One region of the Bartonella quintana genome, then DNA from elsewhere that is predicted to be linked to it. Evidence: predicted binding sites of a transcription regulator. Region 1 holds the regulator's gene; the other holds the start of a gene.
What was found. The regulator HrcA, encoded in region 1, represses chaperone genes, less so after heat shock. The targets are predictions, from matches to a motif close to GTTAGCACTCNCNNNNNGNGAGTGCTAAC.
Positions count from the first base shown of each region.

Region 2: groES (co-chaperone GroES) is a predicted target of HrcA. The motif match lies at 4,724-4,752, and genes of this name have one in related genera.

Region 1 is NZ_AP019773.1:68,883-77,628, reverse strand. Features, by position in the region: gene lysM (peptidoglycan-binding protein LysM) at 1-153, opposite strand, end outside; gene MF1_RS00275 (response regulator transcription factor) at 527-1,249, shown strand; gene MF1_RS00270 (sensor histidine kinase) at 1,289-3,073, shown strand; gene MF1_RS00265 (HPr kinase/phosphatase C-terminal domain-containing protein) at 3,097-3,561, shown strand; gene MF1_RS00260 (PTS sugar transporter subunit IIA) at 3,694-4,101, shown strand; gene MF1_RS00255 (HPr family phosphocarrier protein) at 4,112-4,408, shown strand; gene thpR (RNA 2',3'-cyclic phosphodiesterase) at 5,012-5,551, shown strand; gene grpE (nucleotide exchange factor GrpE) at 5,653-6,315, opposite strand; gene hrcA (heat-inducible transcriptional repressor HrcA) at 6,439-7,509, opposite strand; gene rdgB (RdgB/HAM1 family non-canonical purine NTP pyrophosphatase) at 7,778-8,425, shown strand; gene hemW (radical SAM family heme chaperone HemW) at 8,422-8,746, shown strand, end outside.
Region 2 is NZ_AP019773.1:1,280,270-1,289,015, reverse strand. Features, by position in the region: partial or broken gene MF1_RS05255 (peroxiredoxin) at 1-60, opposite strand, end outside; gene MF1_RS05250 (peroxiredoxin) at 125-649, opposite strand; gene MF1_RS05245 (alpha-D-glucose phosphate-specific phosphoglucomutase) at 847-2,475, shown strand; gene fumC (class II fumarate hydratase) at 3,189-4,577, opposite strand; gene groES (co-chaperone GroES) at 4,801-5,097, shown strand; gene groL (chaperonin GroEL) at 5,158-6,801, shown strand; partial or broken gene MF1_RS05225 (NifU family protein) at 7,040-7,255, opposite strand; gene MF1_RS05220 (NifU family protein) at 7,255-7,833, opposite strand; gene MF1_RS05215 (universal stress protein) at 7,890-8,381, opposite strand; gene trpS (tryptophan--tRNA ligase) at 8,443-8,746, opposite strand, start outside.

The DNA.
Region 1 (8,746 bases):
CAAAACAGCTTTACCATTTTCAACCTGAATATTCATTTTTTCCGTGCCGAGTTGAAAATTATCGAATGCAGCCTTAAAATCTTCTTCTTTTGGCTCATTGTCCCCAATACCAAGCTTTTCACCAACCGTTTTAACAAAATTAAAAAAACCCATTATGGACTCCTTTCGTGCAGTGGGTGCAAATTTTTCACATATGCCATCCCACTCTTTCCCCTGCTCTTAAAACAGATAGGAGGATTTTTTAAACTTCAACGATCAAAAGCAAACCTGTTTAATTCTGAAACAAAGATAAAAAGAAACTTTGACAAAAAATACCTCTCTGACAACTTTATCCCCCACATAGGGATCTTAATGTGCGCAAAAGCGTTATAAAATTGCAGAGATAAAACAAGCTTTTACCGTAAAGATGAAAAGTTTTTTACTCAGCTACAATTTGTACCACATTTGTTTTGCAAAAAAAATGCGAACTCCCATATAAATAGCATAGGTGATTTGCTGAAACAGCAATAGAAAGGTCTAAGAAACCATGAAAGATACTCCAACAATCACGCAAACGATTGTACTTGTTGATGATGACCGCAATATTTTGACATCTCTATCTTTTGCGCTCGAAACAGAAGGCTATCGGGTTGAAAGCTATACAGATGGAGCATCTGCACTCAAAAATCTAACACTACATCCCCCACATTTAGCTATTTTTGATATTAAAATGCCCCGAATGGATGGGATGGAACTTTTGCGCCGATTACGTCAAAAGTCTGATATTCCAGTTATTTTTCTTACCTCTAAAGATGATGAAATTGATGAACTGTTTGGTCTTAAAATGGGAGCTGACGATTTTATTACTAAACCTTTCTCTCAACGTCTTCTCATTGAGCGTGTGAAAGCTATTCTGCGCCGTGCCAATGCTCGTAACCAACCGCTTGCAACAGGAGCCTCTTCTACCTCCTCTCTTAAACGCGGAGATCTTGTGATGGATCAAGAACGTCACACCTGTACATGGAAAGATAAACCTGTTATCCTGACTGTTACAGAATTCTTGATTCTACAAACCTTAGCACAAAGACCAGGGGTTGTGAAAAGTCGTGATGCTTTGATGGATGCAGCTTATAGTGATCAAGTTTATGTAGATGACCGCACCATTGATAGTCACATTAAACGTCTGCGTAAAAAGTTTAAACAAGTGGATGATGATTTTGCAATGATTGAAACACTTTACGGTGTAGGTTATCGTTTCCACGAAGTGTGAAGCTGTTTTGTCGCAAAAATTTGAACGGCGATCAAATCGATGACAAAAAATACTCAACTGGAAACCCTGCAAAAAACAACACCAAATGGCTTTCCCTCCCCCCCCTTTTCTATACTTGCTAATTTCCGTTTTCGGATACGACGTCTTCTCAGACAATTGCTTTTTTCCAGTCTCACACGCCGCATTGTCATTTTAAATATTGCTGCCCTTGCCATTTTGGTTACAGGCATTTTATACCTTAATCAATTTCGTGATGGTCTGATTGAAGCGAAAATCAAAAGCTTATGCACCAAAGGAAAAATTATTGCTGGAGCCATTGCTGCCTCTGCAACGGTAGATACGAATTCTATTCTCATCGACCCCCAAAAACTTTTGGAATTACAAGCTGGAGAAAGCGTTACACCTGCACCCCAATCAACAGACTCTTGGGATTTTCCCATTAATCCTGAACAAGTTGCCCCTCTTTTACGACGCCTTATCACACCCAAAACAACAAGAGCACGTATCTATGATCGTGATGCTACTTTGCTTCTTGATTCGCGCGTTCTTTATTCTAGCGGTGAAGTTTTCAGTTACGATTTACCTCCACTTAAAACTGAAAAAAACCTGTGGGAGCGCCTCACTTCATGGTTTTCAAACGCCTTTTATGGCAATGGTATTGCCATTGATAGAGAGCAAGAAAAAAACCGGGGTATTGCTCATCCAGAAGTTTACCGAGCACTCAATGGATCTCTTGCTACCGCCAAACGCCGCAACAGACAAGGTCAATTAATCGTTTCTGTTGCCGTGCCTGTTCAACGTTATCGGGCAGTGGTGGGTGCGCTTCTTCTTTCAACCACTGGTTCAGATATTGACAACATTGTAAAAGGCGAAAGATTGGTTATTTTTAAAGTCTTTGCTGTCGTCGGGAGCGTGCTTTTGGTACTTTCCTTATTTTTAGCCCATACGATTGCTCATCCATTAAGCAAATTGTCCGCCTCTGCCAACCGTGTGCGCAATGGCAACAATAAACGCGTGGAAATTCCTGATTTCTCAATGCGCGAAGATGAAATTGGTCATCTTTCGACTTCTATTCGTGATATGACCAATGCTCTTTATATGCGTATTGAAGCCATTGAACGTTTTGCTGCTGATGTAAGTCATGAATTAAAAAATCCACTTACCTCACTGCGTAGTGCTGTTGAAACCCTTCCTCTGGCTAAAAATGAAGAAGCACAAGAACAATTACTTGAAATTATTCAACATGATGTGCGTCGTCTTGACCGTTTGATTACTGATATTTCTGATGCCTCACGACTCGATGCTGAGCTTGCTCGTGAAACCGCGCAGATCGTTGATATGACACAGCTTTTGGAAAGTCTTGTTCATGCTGCTCATGAAGTATACCGTAACACGCAATCCATTGATATCAGCCTCAATATTGTCCCACGTCCTTATGGAAAAGCCTACCTTGTGTTGGGACATGAACTCCGTTTGGGGCAAGTTATTTCCAATCTCATTGAAAATGCACGTTCCTTCATTCCCCATGATAATGGCAAAATTTATATAACTATGAAGAGTCATGCTTCAACCCTCATCTTAACCATTGAAGACAATGGCCCTGGTATTCGTTCAGAGAATATTGAACGCATTTTTGAGCGCTTCTATACCGATCGACCAAGCGAAGACACATTTGGACAAAACTCAGGACTCGGCCTTTCTATTAGTCGGCAAATCATCGAAGCTCATAATGGGACAATTACAGCTGAAAATATTGTTGACCCCAAACTTGAAAATAGTAAAATTGGCGCACGTTTTATTATTATGCTTCCCTTCGCTAAATAAACCCTTTACGCAAAGCAAAAGGCATGAAAACAAAAAATGAAATACTCTATGCAAATTGCCTCCAATTGGGCGGAAGGGGTCTTCTGATTATAGGTCCATCTGGTTCAGGAAAATCAACCATCACCCTTTCCTTGCTCGACCGTGCTGGATGGTCAAAACGTAAAGCAAAACTTATCAGTGATGATTATACAATGCTCTGTGTGGAAAATGGAAAACTTCACGGATACACTCCAGAAGATTTGCAAGGTGGTATTGAGATTCGCGGTGCAGGCCTTTATATGATAGAGTCTGAAAAACAAACAATTATCGATTGCGTTGTTCTTCTCGGTCCTGAATATGAGCGCTTTTCCACAAATCAGACTTTTAAATTTGCAGATCTACACATTCCTCTTTTAAAGCTCCCTAGCCTTCGTGAAGCAGATTGTACAGCCATTTGTCAGGCTATTGAGGCATTCTTTTTTAGGAAAATATGGCTAAAATCTGTTTAATTTTTTTCAAAAGAGGAAAAAACGTTATTTTTGCTTTTTTTTGAAAATTTTTCTTGGCAGCAGAATAAAGCCTTGTAAAATGCTCTCTCTACCATATGGTCGGGTCTTTGTGTTAACAGGAGTTTTTGTAAAATGATTGGACTCGTGCTTGTAACGCACGGTGAGCTGGCTGTTGAATTTCTGCATGCTGTAGAACATGTTGTTGGAACACAAGAAAAATTCGCAACGATATGCGTCTATCCTGACGATGACATGGACCAGCGCCGAGGTGATATTATATCTGCAGTTTCCTCTACAGATACAAATCATGGGGTGATCATATTAACAGACGTGTTCGGTGGAACACCATCAAATATGGCTATTCCTGCCATTGAAAAAGGGCGTGTTGAAATGATTGCGGGTGTGAATTTACCTATGCTCATTAAACTAATTTCTATTCGCCAATGTCCTGATATTTCATTATCAGAAGCTTTAAGAATAGCGCAAGAAGCAGGACGTAAATATATTACATGTACCAAGTATGACTTTAATAGCGGATAATTAAACACTTATGCTTTCCAAAAATTCTCTTCCATCTACATTAAGCCGCCATTTCAATATCTGTAATAAACGTGGGTTGCACGCGCGTGCTTCTGCAAAATTTGTACAAATTGTTGACAATTTCAACGCCATTGTTGAAGTTGAAAAGGATGGGAAAATCGTTGGTGGCTCGTCAATTATGGGTCTTATGATGTTAGCAGCTTCATCCGGTTGTAACCTCACTATTCGCGTTTCAGGACCAGAAGCAAGTGACGTTCTCGACGCTCTTGAAAAACTTATCAACAATAAATTTGGAGATGAGAACTAGAGTTTCTAACCCCAAAAAGCAGTTGATCATCCCTAAGATAAGAAGAAACTTCTTCTTATCATTATTTTATTGGCTTCTTCATTTTTTCTTAGCAGTATTAGCATGTCATATTTATATAGGTAGCATCCCTGTTATCGTAGGCAGAAAATGCTTATGGCAGTTGTGTTCTGATAATATCTGCGTGATCTTCCTTTCACACTGATATCTGACAAATTTGAATGTTTGTTGAGTATGTTACTACACTTAATACGTATAATAATCTGTTTAATAGAGATATTAAAGCCCCTTTGAATCTATTTTTGACAAATGTAAAGGTGATCCTACAATTAGAGATTTACCAACTTTTCTTATTTAGGCTGTATTTGTAGCATTGATAGCAACGAGTAGTGATCTCTATTCTTATGATGAACACACAAATGTGGCTTTTATTGGAAGTTAGGACTACTCTCTTAGATTCATACGCTTTATGAACTCAATTTACAATTATGGTGGCCATTTTTTAGCCGCTTTTTTATATTATTATCCTTTCTCCTAGTGATATATTTTACTTTCAACTTATCAACGTCAAACTTGTATTGAAATTTTTTTCTATTAGCAGATACCATGTACCGTTTGTTTAGCGCTCTTCAGATTCCTAAGAAAACAACAGAAGCACTCATATCGCTGCAAAATGGCTTACTAAAGGCGCAGTGGATTAACCCACAAAACTTTCATGTCACTTTGTCTTTTTTTGGTGAGATTGAAAGCTCTCTAGCCGATGAGCTTATGCGTGCCTTTGACACAATAAAGCTTCCTCCTTTTATGCTACACATGAATGGTTTCAAAGTTTTTGGTTCGGAAAATGCTCCTCATTCTCTTGTTGTTCGTATTGAGCCTTGTGAAACTCTCAGCCTTTTACATGAAAAAATGGAATGTATTCGGAGCAACTTAGGGTTAAATCCTGATAAAAAACAATTTACTCCGCATATCACTCTTGCACGACTGCTTGATATTAAACCTGAAGATCTTCCTTTTTATCTATCTTCTCGAGGTGACTTTTCGTTTCCTCCCTTTAAGGTTGACCATTTTGCTCTACTTTTATCGCCTTCGCCTTTAAGCGATGCCCCTTATGTTGTAAAAAGAAGGTGGGCACTTCAAGGATAAAAGGAGGGTGTTAACACCCTTTAGAATTCTTTGATAAATGCCTTACGAATTTAGAAACGTAAGGCTACCTTTTGTACTCAGGACATTGTTCCTGATGCATTTCAAGCTGAACCAGATTCCACAGGCACTTCTTTTGTTTCTCCTTTTGCTACACCCACTATAGCCGGGCGCAGAACACGTTCACCGATAATGTAACCGGCTTGCACAACTTGCTGAACGGTATTATCTGGAACATCACAGTTAGGAATTTCAAACATCGCTTGATGAAAATGAGGATCAAATTTTTGCCCTTCTGGATAAATTTTCTGTACTCCATGACGTTCTAGTGCTGCTATCATTGCACGCTCAGTCATTTCAACACCCTCAGCTAATGTTTTCAAACCAGCATCATTCTCCTTTGCTCCTTCTGGAATAGCCTCCAAAGCACGATTGAGATTGTCAGAAACAGATAACATGTCACGTGCGAAATTAGCAATCGAATAGGCCTTCGCATCAGCCACATCACGTGCAGTACGGCGCCGAAGATTTTCCATATCTGCAACAAGACGTAAAAGCTGATCTTTTAATTCTTTATTCTCGTCCTGCAAAGCAGCCAAGGGATCACTAACTTCATTGTTTTCTTCTTTAACTTCTGAATGAATTTCTGCCTCATGCGTTTTTAAAAATTCATCAGTAGCTTTTTTAAGTGTATCACGATCAACTGGATTTTTCAGATCGCAATTTTCAAATGAAGCGTCAGTAAACTTGTTTTTTTCATCAGACATAAAAATTCCATTCCTTCATAAGATTTGTTATTCTTGATATCGAAATTTTACAGACAAAAATCAAGGGGTCTCTACGTATCTTAATATAATGAAATTTATAGTACAAATATTCATTTGATCGTTTTAACGCAACAGTTGTGATACAAGTTGAGCCGTATAGTTAACCATGGGTACAATCCTTGCATAATTAAGCCGTGTAGGTCCAATAACGCCTAAAGCGCCAATGACTCTTTGTTGTGAATCACGATAAGGTGCCACCACTAAGGAAGAACCAGAAAGTGAAAACAGCTTATTTTCTGAACCAATAAAGATACGAACCCCTGGACCTTCATCCGTTAAATCGAGCAGCTGCGCCATACTTTCGCGTGTTTCAAGGTCATCAAACAAGTGTCGTAACCGTTCTAAATCTTCTTCTGCTTTCACATCTTCAAGCAAATTGCTCCGCCCACGAACAATAAGGTGGATTTTATGATCAGCATCCTCTCCTCCCCAAAGAGCTAACCCCGTTTCAACAAGATGATGAGACAAATGATCGAGTGCAGCCCGGGTTTCTGAGCACAAACGTGCAATTTCCTCTTTAGCTTCACTCAATGTACGCCCCTGAATATGAGCATTAAGAAAATTCGTTGCCTCTGTTAATTGTGCATGGGTAACACCTTTCGGTAAGTGAACAATACGATTTTCAACCTCACCTTGTTGAGTCACTAAAACTGCAAGAGCTTGTTGCCCATCAAGGCGCACAAATTCAATATGCTTCAACGTCCCTTCGTATTTTGATGCGAGAACGAGCCCTGCCCCACGTGAAAGATCTGAAAGAATCTGGCTAGCTTGAACGAGAAAATGTTCAACTGATTGTGCATGGCCAGCCTCCTTGACTTGAGCTTCAATACTTTCGCGTTCCTCATTTGGCAAATCACCAGCTTCCATAAACGCATCAACAAAAAATCGTAAACCTGATTGTGTTGGCATACGCCCTGCAGATACATGAGGGGCATAAATCAAACCGAGATGTTCAAGATCACTCATTACATTGCGAATCGTCGCAGGCGATAATGTCTGTCGCAAAAGTCGCGAAAGATTTCGTGATCCTACTGGTTCCCCATCATTAAGATAAGCTTCAACAATATGGCGAAAAATATCACGTGAACGCTCATCAAGATATTTTAGTTCATCATCAATGGGTTTTTGCTTCATCACAATTAATTCACTACTCTAAAAACACCCTCTTATTATATAAGTTTTGCCAAGGTTTGGTCAAACAGTCTAAAGCAGTGCAAAAACACAATACATATTTATCATAAAAATGCTATAATCAACACGAAAAATTTCATTTGAACAAAATATTAATAAACGTTCAAAAAAATCGTATCTCGTAAAATTTGGAAGAACTCATATTATATGTTTGTTTAAACTGGTTTTTAGCATAATAAAGAGCACCCCTTTTCATTTTAGAGAGATGGATATGAGAAGCATAGCAAGCAAAAAACTCGTCATTGCTACACATAACACTGGCAAATTGCATGAAATTACCACATTGGTCGCTCCCTTCGGTTTAGAAATACAATCAGCAAAAGAGCTCGACTTGCCTGAACCAAAAGAAACAGGAGTAACCTTTGAAGAGAATGCTTATATCAAAGCCTTTGCAGCCGCAAAAAATACAGGACTGCCTGCTCTCTCTGATGATTCAGGCTTGGAAGTGGATGCACTGGATGGTGCACCAGGCGTTTATACAGCTGATTGGGCTCTTCAATCCGATGGCACACGTAATTTTTCAAAAGCTATGCAAAAAATAGAAGACGAACTTCAAAAAATCGGCGCTCATGAAAAAAGCCAAAGAAAAGCTCGGTTTATATCGGTTATCTGCATTGCATGGTCCGATGCCTATGCAGATTATTTCCGCGGCAGTGTTGAAGGTACATTTATTTGGCCACCACGTGGAGACAAAGGTTTTGGTTTTGATCCCATTTTTTTACCAGATGGCTATGAAAATACTTTTGGCGAAATGTCAACGGAGCAAAAACATGGTTGGAAACTCAATGATAAAACACCCCTCTCTCATCGTGCGCGTGCTTTCAAGCTTTTAGCAGAAAACCTTTTGACACTCTCATGAATGAACCTTTTGGCATCTATATTCATTGGCCTTTTTGCGCTGCCAAATGTCCTTATTGTGACTTTAATTCGCATGTTCGCGTCCATGGTGTTGATCAACCACGTTTCGTAAAAGCTTTTAAACGTGAAATAGAAACACAATACCATAAAATAGGTCCACGTCATATTACGAGTATTTTTATCGGTGGGGGAACCCCTTCGCTTATGACACCTCAAACTGTTGATGCCTTGTTGCAAGCACTCGCAAAAATGTGGACGGTCGATGATAAAGCTGAAATCACACTGGAAGCCAACCCATCCAGTGTGGAAGCAAATCGTTTTT
Region 2 (8,746 bases), 380 kb from region 1:
AACATTCCCATTTTGCGGGTGAATTCACCTGAGCCATCAGGAAATCAATTTCACGTTTTCGGTACAAATTCCTCTTTGCGAAGGAATTTGTACAGTTATCTAAACGAGTGAGTTTGGTTTGCAATTAACCTTTTAGAGCTTTTAGAACATTTTGTGGTGAAGAGGCTTCATAAGGATCTGTTGTGCAATTGTCCGAATAGCCTTCTTCTTCGAACCATTTTTCAATGACACCATCATGGATAACAGCAGCATAACGCCATGACCGCATTCCAAAACCAACATTGTCTTTAGCAACCAACATTCCCATTTTGCGGGTGAATTCACCTGAGCCATCAGGAATCAATTTCACGTTTTCAATCCCTTGAGCTTTCTTCCAAGCGTTCATGACAAAAGCATCATTGACGGAAAGGCAATAAATTTCATCAATACCGACTTTTTTAAATTCATCATAGAGCTTTTCAAAATCAGGGAGCTGAAAGGTCGAACAAGTAGGAGTGAACGCTCCAGGAAGAGAAAAAAGAATAACTCGCTTCCCTTTAAAGTACGTATCACTGTTAACCTCTTGCCACCGATAAGGATTATTTCCACCTATGGATTCATCCCGTACACGTGTATGAAAAGTGGCATTGGGAACTGTTTTTTTTATCATAATCATGCTCCTGTATTTTCTATGAGAATTGTGTTTTAAAAAAGTCCTCGTCTTAAAATATATTGAAAAGAACGACTTAAACAGTCTTCTTTTCTAACGAGTTTGCAAGTATTTCATTGTTGCGTCAAGTAGAATTAATGGTCGACTTTGATAGATGTTTACTCTAGAATCAAACAAAACAAGATGAAGGCGCTTCCATGACTATCATGACAGTTTTGACTACGGCTTTTAATGATCAAAAACCTGGAACGTCTGGTTTACGCAAAAAAGTTTCTGTTTTCCAACAGCCCCATTATGTTGAAAATTTTATTCAATCTCTTTTTAATAACATTGGGCCTCTTGAAGGGAAACTGCTGATTCTTGGAGGAGATGGACGCTATTTCAACCACACCCTTCTTCAAATTGTGTTGAAAATGGCTGCTGCTCATGGTGTTGCGTGTGTTAAAGTTGGAAAAGGGGGATTGTTCTCTACGCCTGCTGTTTCGCATCTTATTCGCAAATACCATGCCCATGGTGGTATTATTCTCTCAGCAAGTCACAATCCTGGTGGTCTGGAGGGGGATTGTGGCATCAAATACAATATTTCCAATGGCGGACCTGCTCCTGCTTCTTTGTGTGATGCTGTTTTTGCAACCTCGCAACATCTTTCTTTTTATAAGATTGTTGAGGCTCCAGATATTGATTTAAGTACGCAAGGCACGACCTTTGTGGGGGCCATGCAAGTAGATGTTATTGATCCTGTAGCAGATTATGTTGCACTGATGCAGGAGATTTTTGATTTTGACTGTATTGCCAAGGCTGTGGCAGAAGGGTTAACTTTGCGCTTTGATGCAATGCATGCAGTAACGGGACCTTATGCGTATGAAATTTTTGAAAAATGCTTAGGATTCTCTGAAGGAACAGTAGTTAATGGCGTTCCTTTGCCAGATTTTGGAGGGAAGCCTCCAGATCCAAATTTGGTTCATGCGAAGGATCTTTATGATTTGTTGATGTCGGATCAAGGACCTGATCTTGGTGCGGCGTCTGATGGTGATGGAGATCGTAATCTCATTATTGGTCGTAAACAATTTGTCACGTCTTCTGATTCTCTGGCTATCATGGCGGATCATGCACATCTGATAAAAGGGTATAGGCAGGGTATTGTGGGTATTGCACGCTCTATGCCAACCGGGCGTGCGGCTGATCTGGTTGCTGAAAAAAAAGCATTAAACTTTTTTGAAACACCAACGGGATGGAAATTTTTTGGGTCGCTTTTAGATGCTGGAAAAGTGACCTTTTGTGGTGAAGAAAGCTTTGGAACCGGCTCTCATCATATCCGCGAAAAAGATGGTTTATGGGCTGTCTTATTTTGGTTAAATCTTTTAGCGGTAACAGGGAAAACTGTCGCACAAATTACGCAACAGCATTGGCACACTTATGGGCGTTTTTACACTTTGCGTTATGATTATGAAGCAGTGGAGGCGTGTAAAGCTCGCATGGTCATGGATGCGTTGTGCGCGCGTTTACCAAAGGCAGGCATGAAAATTGCGGGACTCCAGGTTGAAAAAGCAGATGATTTTACCTATCATGATCCCATTGATCAGAGTATCAGCACGGGGCAGGGAGTGCGTATTTTTTTTAAGAATGGAGCACGGTTAGTGGTGCGCTTATCAGGGACAGGGACGGTGGGCTCTACCCTACGGCTTTATTTCGAGCAGTACGAAGCTGACCCATGTAAACACAATCAAGATCCGCAAAAAGTCCTCCAACCTTTGCAAAAGGCAGCGCTGGAATTGTTAAAAATACAACAAAAATTGGGTTGCAAACAGCCTGATGTTATCACATAGAGAGCTGTTTCAAGTTGTTTCTTGCAAAGGGGGGCATCATTGTTTTACAAGTGCTTTTGGGCTGATTTTTTTGTCATGATGGAAAGTCTCAACTTTATTTTTTGGAAGGCTTCGTTCACTCAAACATAAGCGCGAGAAGCTGATTCCAAAAACCGAATGCCATTGGCAACAAAATTGGGTGGTAAACGAACGCTCTGATGTTCGAGGTTTTTCTTAAGGAGGTTTCTCTCCTTTTGTCTCTTGTGGATGGAGCATCTTTTGGGAATCGAGCAGCTGGTCATCATTATTGCCAGCTTCCCATTTTTAATGCTTCAGTGCGCAAAGTCATGTTATTTTTATGCATAAAAAGTTTTAAAGTTTTCTGACCTTTGCAACAGGTGGCCTTGCAAGGCATGTGTTTTTTTGAGACCAGAGCGCGGTTGTAGAACACTTGTTGGGAACAAGGGCGGTAGGAGTATCCTTACGGCTTTCTTTTGAGCCGTATAAAGCTGACCCCACACAAACACAATCAAGATCCACAAAAAGTTCTTCTTCTCAAGAGGGTGGAGCAGAGTGGAGCGCGCTTAACTGATTATTGCAAGAGGTGGGGATTAGATTGTTTAAGATCCAATAAGAATCGGACCGCTTGCGGTCCGATATTCTAATTCCGATATTCTAATAGAGAGGTCTATCAGGAATAGAGAGGTCTATCAGGGAGGTTTCAATCTATTTGTTTATTGCGGGTGGATCATCTTTTTGGGATCAACCAGCCGATCATAATCATCTCCAGAAACTCCCGCTTTGATAGCTTCAGTACGCAAAGTCGTGTCATTTTTATATGCTGCTTTAGCAATTTCGGCAGCTTTTTCATAGCCAATTTTCGGTGCAAGAGCTGTTATTAACATGAGAGAGCGTTCCATGAGAGAGTGAATATGGACTCGATTGGCACGTAATCCTTGAATGCAATGCATGTCAAAAGAACGCATGCAATCACCAAGAAGCGTAATCGACTGTAAAACATTATAGCCAATAACAGGTTTATAAACATTGAGTTCAAAATGTCCCTGGCTTGCGGCAAATGTTACACTGGTATGATTGCCGAAAACTTGGCAAGCAACCATAGTCATTGCTTCACACTGCGTGGGATTGATCTTGCCTGGCATAATGGAAGATCCTGGTTCATTTTCTGGAAGGCTTAGTTCACCCAGCCCTGAGCGTGGACCGGATCCCAAAAACCGAATGTCATTGGCAATTTTAAATAGATCAGCTGCTAATGCATTCAAGCTTCCATGAAAATGTGCAAGGGCTCCATGATGGGCGAGTGCTTCAAATTTATTGCTGGCAGTCTTAAAGGTTATTCCTGTGAGGGTGCTGATTGTTTGCGCAAAAGCAACGTCAAAACCTTGCGGTGCATTGAGTCCTGTTCCAACAGCTGTCCCTCCTTGGGCAAGCATTTGGACATCGGCAAGCGCACTTTCAATGCGTTGGCGGTTGGCTTCTAGTGCTGCGCGATAACCTGAAAATTCCTGTCCTAATGTCAGAGGTGTTGCATCCTGGGTATGGGTGCGTCCGATTTTGATGATATCGGCAAATTCTTCTTCTTTTTTTCTTAAAGTAGTAATAAGAGCGTCAAGGATGGGAAATAAGTGTTGGCGTGTTTGGAGTGTGGTGGCAATGTGAAGTGCTGTGGGAAAGGAATCGTTTGACGATTGGCTCATATTTACGTGATCATTGGGGTGAACGGGTGCTTTACTGCCAAGTTTTCCTCCCAAAAGCATGCTGGCATGGTTGGCGATGACTTCATTGACGTTCATATTACTTTGGGTGCCAGAACCAGTTTGCCAGACAGAAAGTGGAAAATGCGTATCAAATGCTCCTGCGAGCACTTCATCGGCGGCAGTAATGATTGCTTTTCCGATGTTTTGTGCAAGCTTGCCTTTTTCCATATTGACAACAGCTGCAGCTTTTTTGATAAGGCTTAAGGCATAGATGATGGTGAGAGGTTGTTTTTCTGTGCCAATATTAAAATTATGCAGAGAACGTTCAGTTTGTGCTCCCCAATAACGATCTTGACGTACTGAAATCGTTCCAAAGCTATCTGTTTCCTGACGTGTTTCAACCATGGTAAGATCCTTTTATGTTCAGTGGTTAATAAAAAGGGTAAATAACGCAAAATAGAAAAAAGAGGCAAGACTTTGAAGCCTCTTGAGAGAAATTATTTGTAAAGAACCTTGACATTGGAAAGTGGCGATTTTATATTACCGCTACTGTTAGCACTCTCCAACTATGAGTGCTAACAAGGACTTAAGATTAATGCAATTATATTAAGTTTTAAGGATTTGAAATATGGCTAACATACAATTCCGCCCACTTCACGATCGTGTCGTTGTCCGTCGGGTTGAATCTGAAAACAAAACTGCTGGGGGGATTATCATCCCTGATACAGCTAAGGAAAAACCTCAAGAAGGTGAAATTATTGCTGTTGGCAATGGAGCTCTCGATGACAATGGAAAGCGTGTGCCTTTAGAAGTGAAAACAGGAGACCGTATCTTGTTTGGAAAGTGGTCTGGAACCGAAGTGAAGATTAATGGTGAAGACCTCTTAATTATGAAAGAATCTGACATTATGGGAATTTTGGGGTAATCCAGCCTCTCAATTTTTTCATTTTCTACTATTTAGGACATAACTCCAAGGAGAAATTAAATGGCTGCTAAAGAAGTCAAATTTGGCCGTGAAGCGCGTGAGCGTTTATTGCGCGGCGTTGATATCCTTGCTAACGCTGTTAAAGTAACGCTCGGCCCTAAAGGTCGCAATGTTGTAATTGATAAATCATTTGGTGCACCTCGCATCACAAAAGATGGTGTATCTGTTGCAAAAGAAATCGAGCTTGAAGATAAGTTTGAAAATATGGGTGCGCAAATGTTGCGCGAAGTTGCTTCTAAAACCAATGACATTGCTGGGGATGGAACAACAACTGCAACTGTTTTAGGACAGGCTATTGTACAAGAAGGGGTGAAAGCCGTTGCTGCTGGCATGAACCCAATGGATCTCAAACGTGGGATTGATGCTGCTGTTGAAGAAGTGGTGAGTAATCTTTTCAAAAAAGCGAAAAAAATCCAGACTTCAGCAGAAATTGCACAAGTGGGAACAATTTCCGCCAATGGTGCTGCAGAAATCGGTAAAATGATCGCTGATGCTATGGAAAAAGTTGGCAATGAAGGCGTTATCACCGTGGAAGAAGCGAAAACTGCTGAAACGGAATTGGAAGTCGTTGAAGGGATGCAATTCGACCGTGGATATCTTTCCCCTTATTTCGTCACCAATGCTGATAAAATGGTGGCTGATCTCGACGATCCTTACATCCTCATTCACGAAAAGAAATTGTCTAATTTGCAATCCTTGCTTCCAGTGCTCGAAGCTGTTGTTCAGTCTGGCAAACCTCTTCTTATTATCGCTGAAGATGTGGAAGGTGAGGCTTTGGCAACGCTCGTTGTTAACAAGCTGCGCGGTGGTTTGAAAATTGCTGCTGTGAAAGCTCCAGGATTTGGTGATCGCCGTAAAGCCATGTTGGAAGATATTGCAATCTTGACATCGGGTCAGGTTATTTCTGAAGATGTTGGCATTAAATTAGAAAATGTTACTTTGGATATGCTTGGTCGTGCGAAGAAAGTGAATATTTCTAAAGAAAATACGACGATTATTGATGGTGCTGGGAAAAAAGCTGAAATTAATGCACGCGTAAACCAAATCAAGGTACAGATCGAAGAAACAACTTCTGACTATGACCGTGAAAAATTGCAAGAAAGACTTGCTAAACTCGCTGGTGGTGTTGCTGTTATCCGTGTTGGTGGTGCGACAGAAGTTGAAGTGAAAGAAAAGAAAGATCGGGTTGATGATGCCTTGAACGCAACACGTGCAGCTGTGGAAGAAGGTATTGTTGCCGGTGGTGGAACTGCATTGTTGCGTGCTGCAAATGCCTTGACAATTAAAGGAAGCAATCCTGATCAAGAAGCTGGTATCAATATTGTTCGTCGTGCACTACAGGCACCAGCACGCCAAATTGCAACTAATGCAGGTGAAGAAGCAGCGATTATCGTTGGCAAAGTGCTTGAAAATAACGCAGATACATTTGGTTACAATACCGCAACTGGTCAATTTGGTGATTTGATTGCTCTAGGAATCGTTGATCCTGTGAAGGTTGTGCGTTCTGCTCTCCAGAATGCTGCATCGATTGCCAGCCTTCTCATCACAACAGAAGCAATGGTTGCTGAAGTTCCAAAGAAAGACACTCCAATGCCTCCAATGCCTGGTGGCGGAATGGGTGGAATGGGCGGAATGGATTTCTAAGCCCTTGCATAAAGGTAAAAGGAAACGGGCCACTGAGCCCGTTTTTTTTGTACAATTTTTTTGTTTCATTAAAGTTTCTGATGTATCGTTATGATGTCATCAGATTTTGCTCTTCTCTTATGCTTTTTTCTCTTGTTCAATATAAGTGTTTTTATGAAAGCGTTTTTCTTTAAGAATGCTCTGTATCGGTATTTTGTAAAATCTCATCCTCGTTTTATTTTGGAAGGACTTTAATCCTTTAGAATTCCAGGATAAAATGCCGTAAAAGATTTTCAATACCAGTTTTTAGCGTTGCAGTTGAAGAGGGGCATCCGGCACAGGCTCCCCACATATTGAGGTAAACAATACCGTTTTCAAATCCACAGAAAGTAATATCTCCACCGTCATTGGCAACGGCTGGGCGAACACGTGTTTCAAGAAGTTCCTTAATTGTTGAGACGATATTGGCGTTTTTTATTGCGGCATGGCTTCAACACCTAAAACTTCTGGGATAAAATGTCGTAAAAGATTTTCAATACCAGTTTTTAGTGTTGCAGTTGAAGAGGGGCATCCGGCACAGGCTCCCCGCATATTGAGGTAAACAATACCGTTTTCAAATCCACAGAAAGTAATATCTCCACCGTCATTGGCAACAGCTGGGCGAACACGTGTTTCAAGAAGTTCCTTGATTGTTGAGACGATATCGACGTCTTTTTCGTCATAAAATTCTTCGTTAAGGGCGTGCGTTTGCGCTTGTATTGTGGCATTTGTGTTGATAACCGGGGCATCGGATAGAAAATGTTCCATAATGGTGCCTAAAATGGCTGGTTTGAGATGTTGCCACTCGCCATCTTTTTTGCTCACGGTAATGAAATCATAACCCAAAAGAACACCATTAACATTTGGAATATTAAACAGTTTTGCAGCTAAAGGTGAGTTTTTAGCGGCTTCTTCACTGGTACGAAACTCTAAGACACCCTTGGAAAGTACCACACGACCTGGCAAAAATTTAAGTGTTGCAGGATTTGGTGTGGTTTCAGTTTGAATAAACATACACTCTCCTTTTGGTGTGAAAGGTTAGGAAGGTCGTTGAGTTCAGAATACTGTATTTAAGCAATGGATTCAATATCTTCATCGGCAAGATTGCTTGGAATAACGGTAACAGGGATTGAAAAAGCTGTTCCCCGACTCCCGATAAGTTGGACAAGTGGGCCTGGTCCTTCTGTGTGTCCACTGGCAGCTAAAACAATGAGCGCGATCTCCTTATTTTCGTCGATCAGGTTGGCAATTTCATCAATTTTTTTTCCCTCACGCACAATTATTTCTGTTTTAAGGGCGTGTGTGGTGCGTACATCATCGGCAATTTCTCCCAATATTTTATAGGCAGCTTGCGTTGATTCCGATCGCATAACGTTATTTACGCCCAGAAAATGTTGAAATTCTACACTATCAACGACACACAGCAACACCAATGTTCTATTGGTATTTTGGGCATGCTGTGCGGCAAAAGCAACGGCACGTCGACACTCTGGCGTTTCATCAATAATGACTAAAATTTTCCGTTTGTGACCTGTTTTCGGATTTTTTTGCTTGGAAACCATGGGGTTTTCTCTATTTTCTACAGACAATTTTTTTACTTTTTACAGTTTAAGTTTTATTGTTTCATGCATCGTGCAAAAATCCAACAATTTCACGGATTTTTTTCATATTTTTTTCGGCCAGTGCACTAGCACGTTCTGCGCCATTGTGTAAAACAGAGTCAATATAACTGTTTTCTTGGTGAAGTCGACGTAATTCTTGTGTGATTGGGGCAAGCTTATGGACGGCAAGGTCAGCTAAGGCTGTTTTAAAAAGCGAAAATTGTTTTCCAGAAAACTCTAAAAGAGCCTTTTCTTTGCTTATTTGTGCAAAAGCAGCATAAATACCAAGCAGGTTATCGATCTCTGGGCGTCCTTTTAAGGCTGTA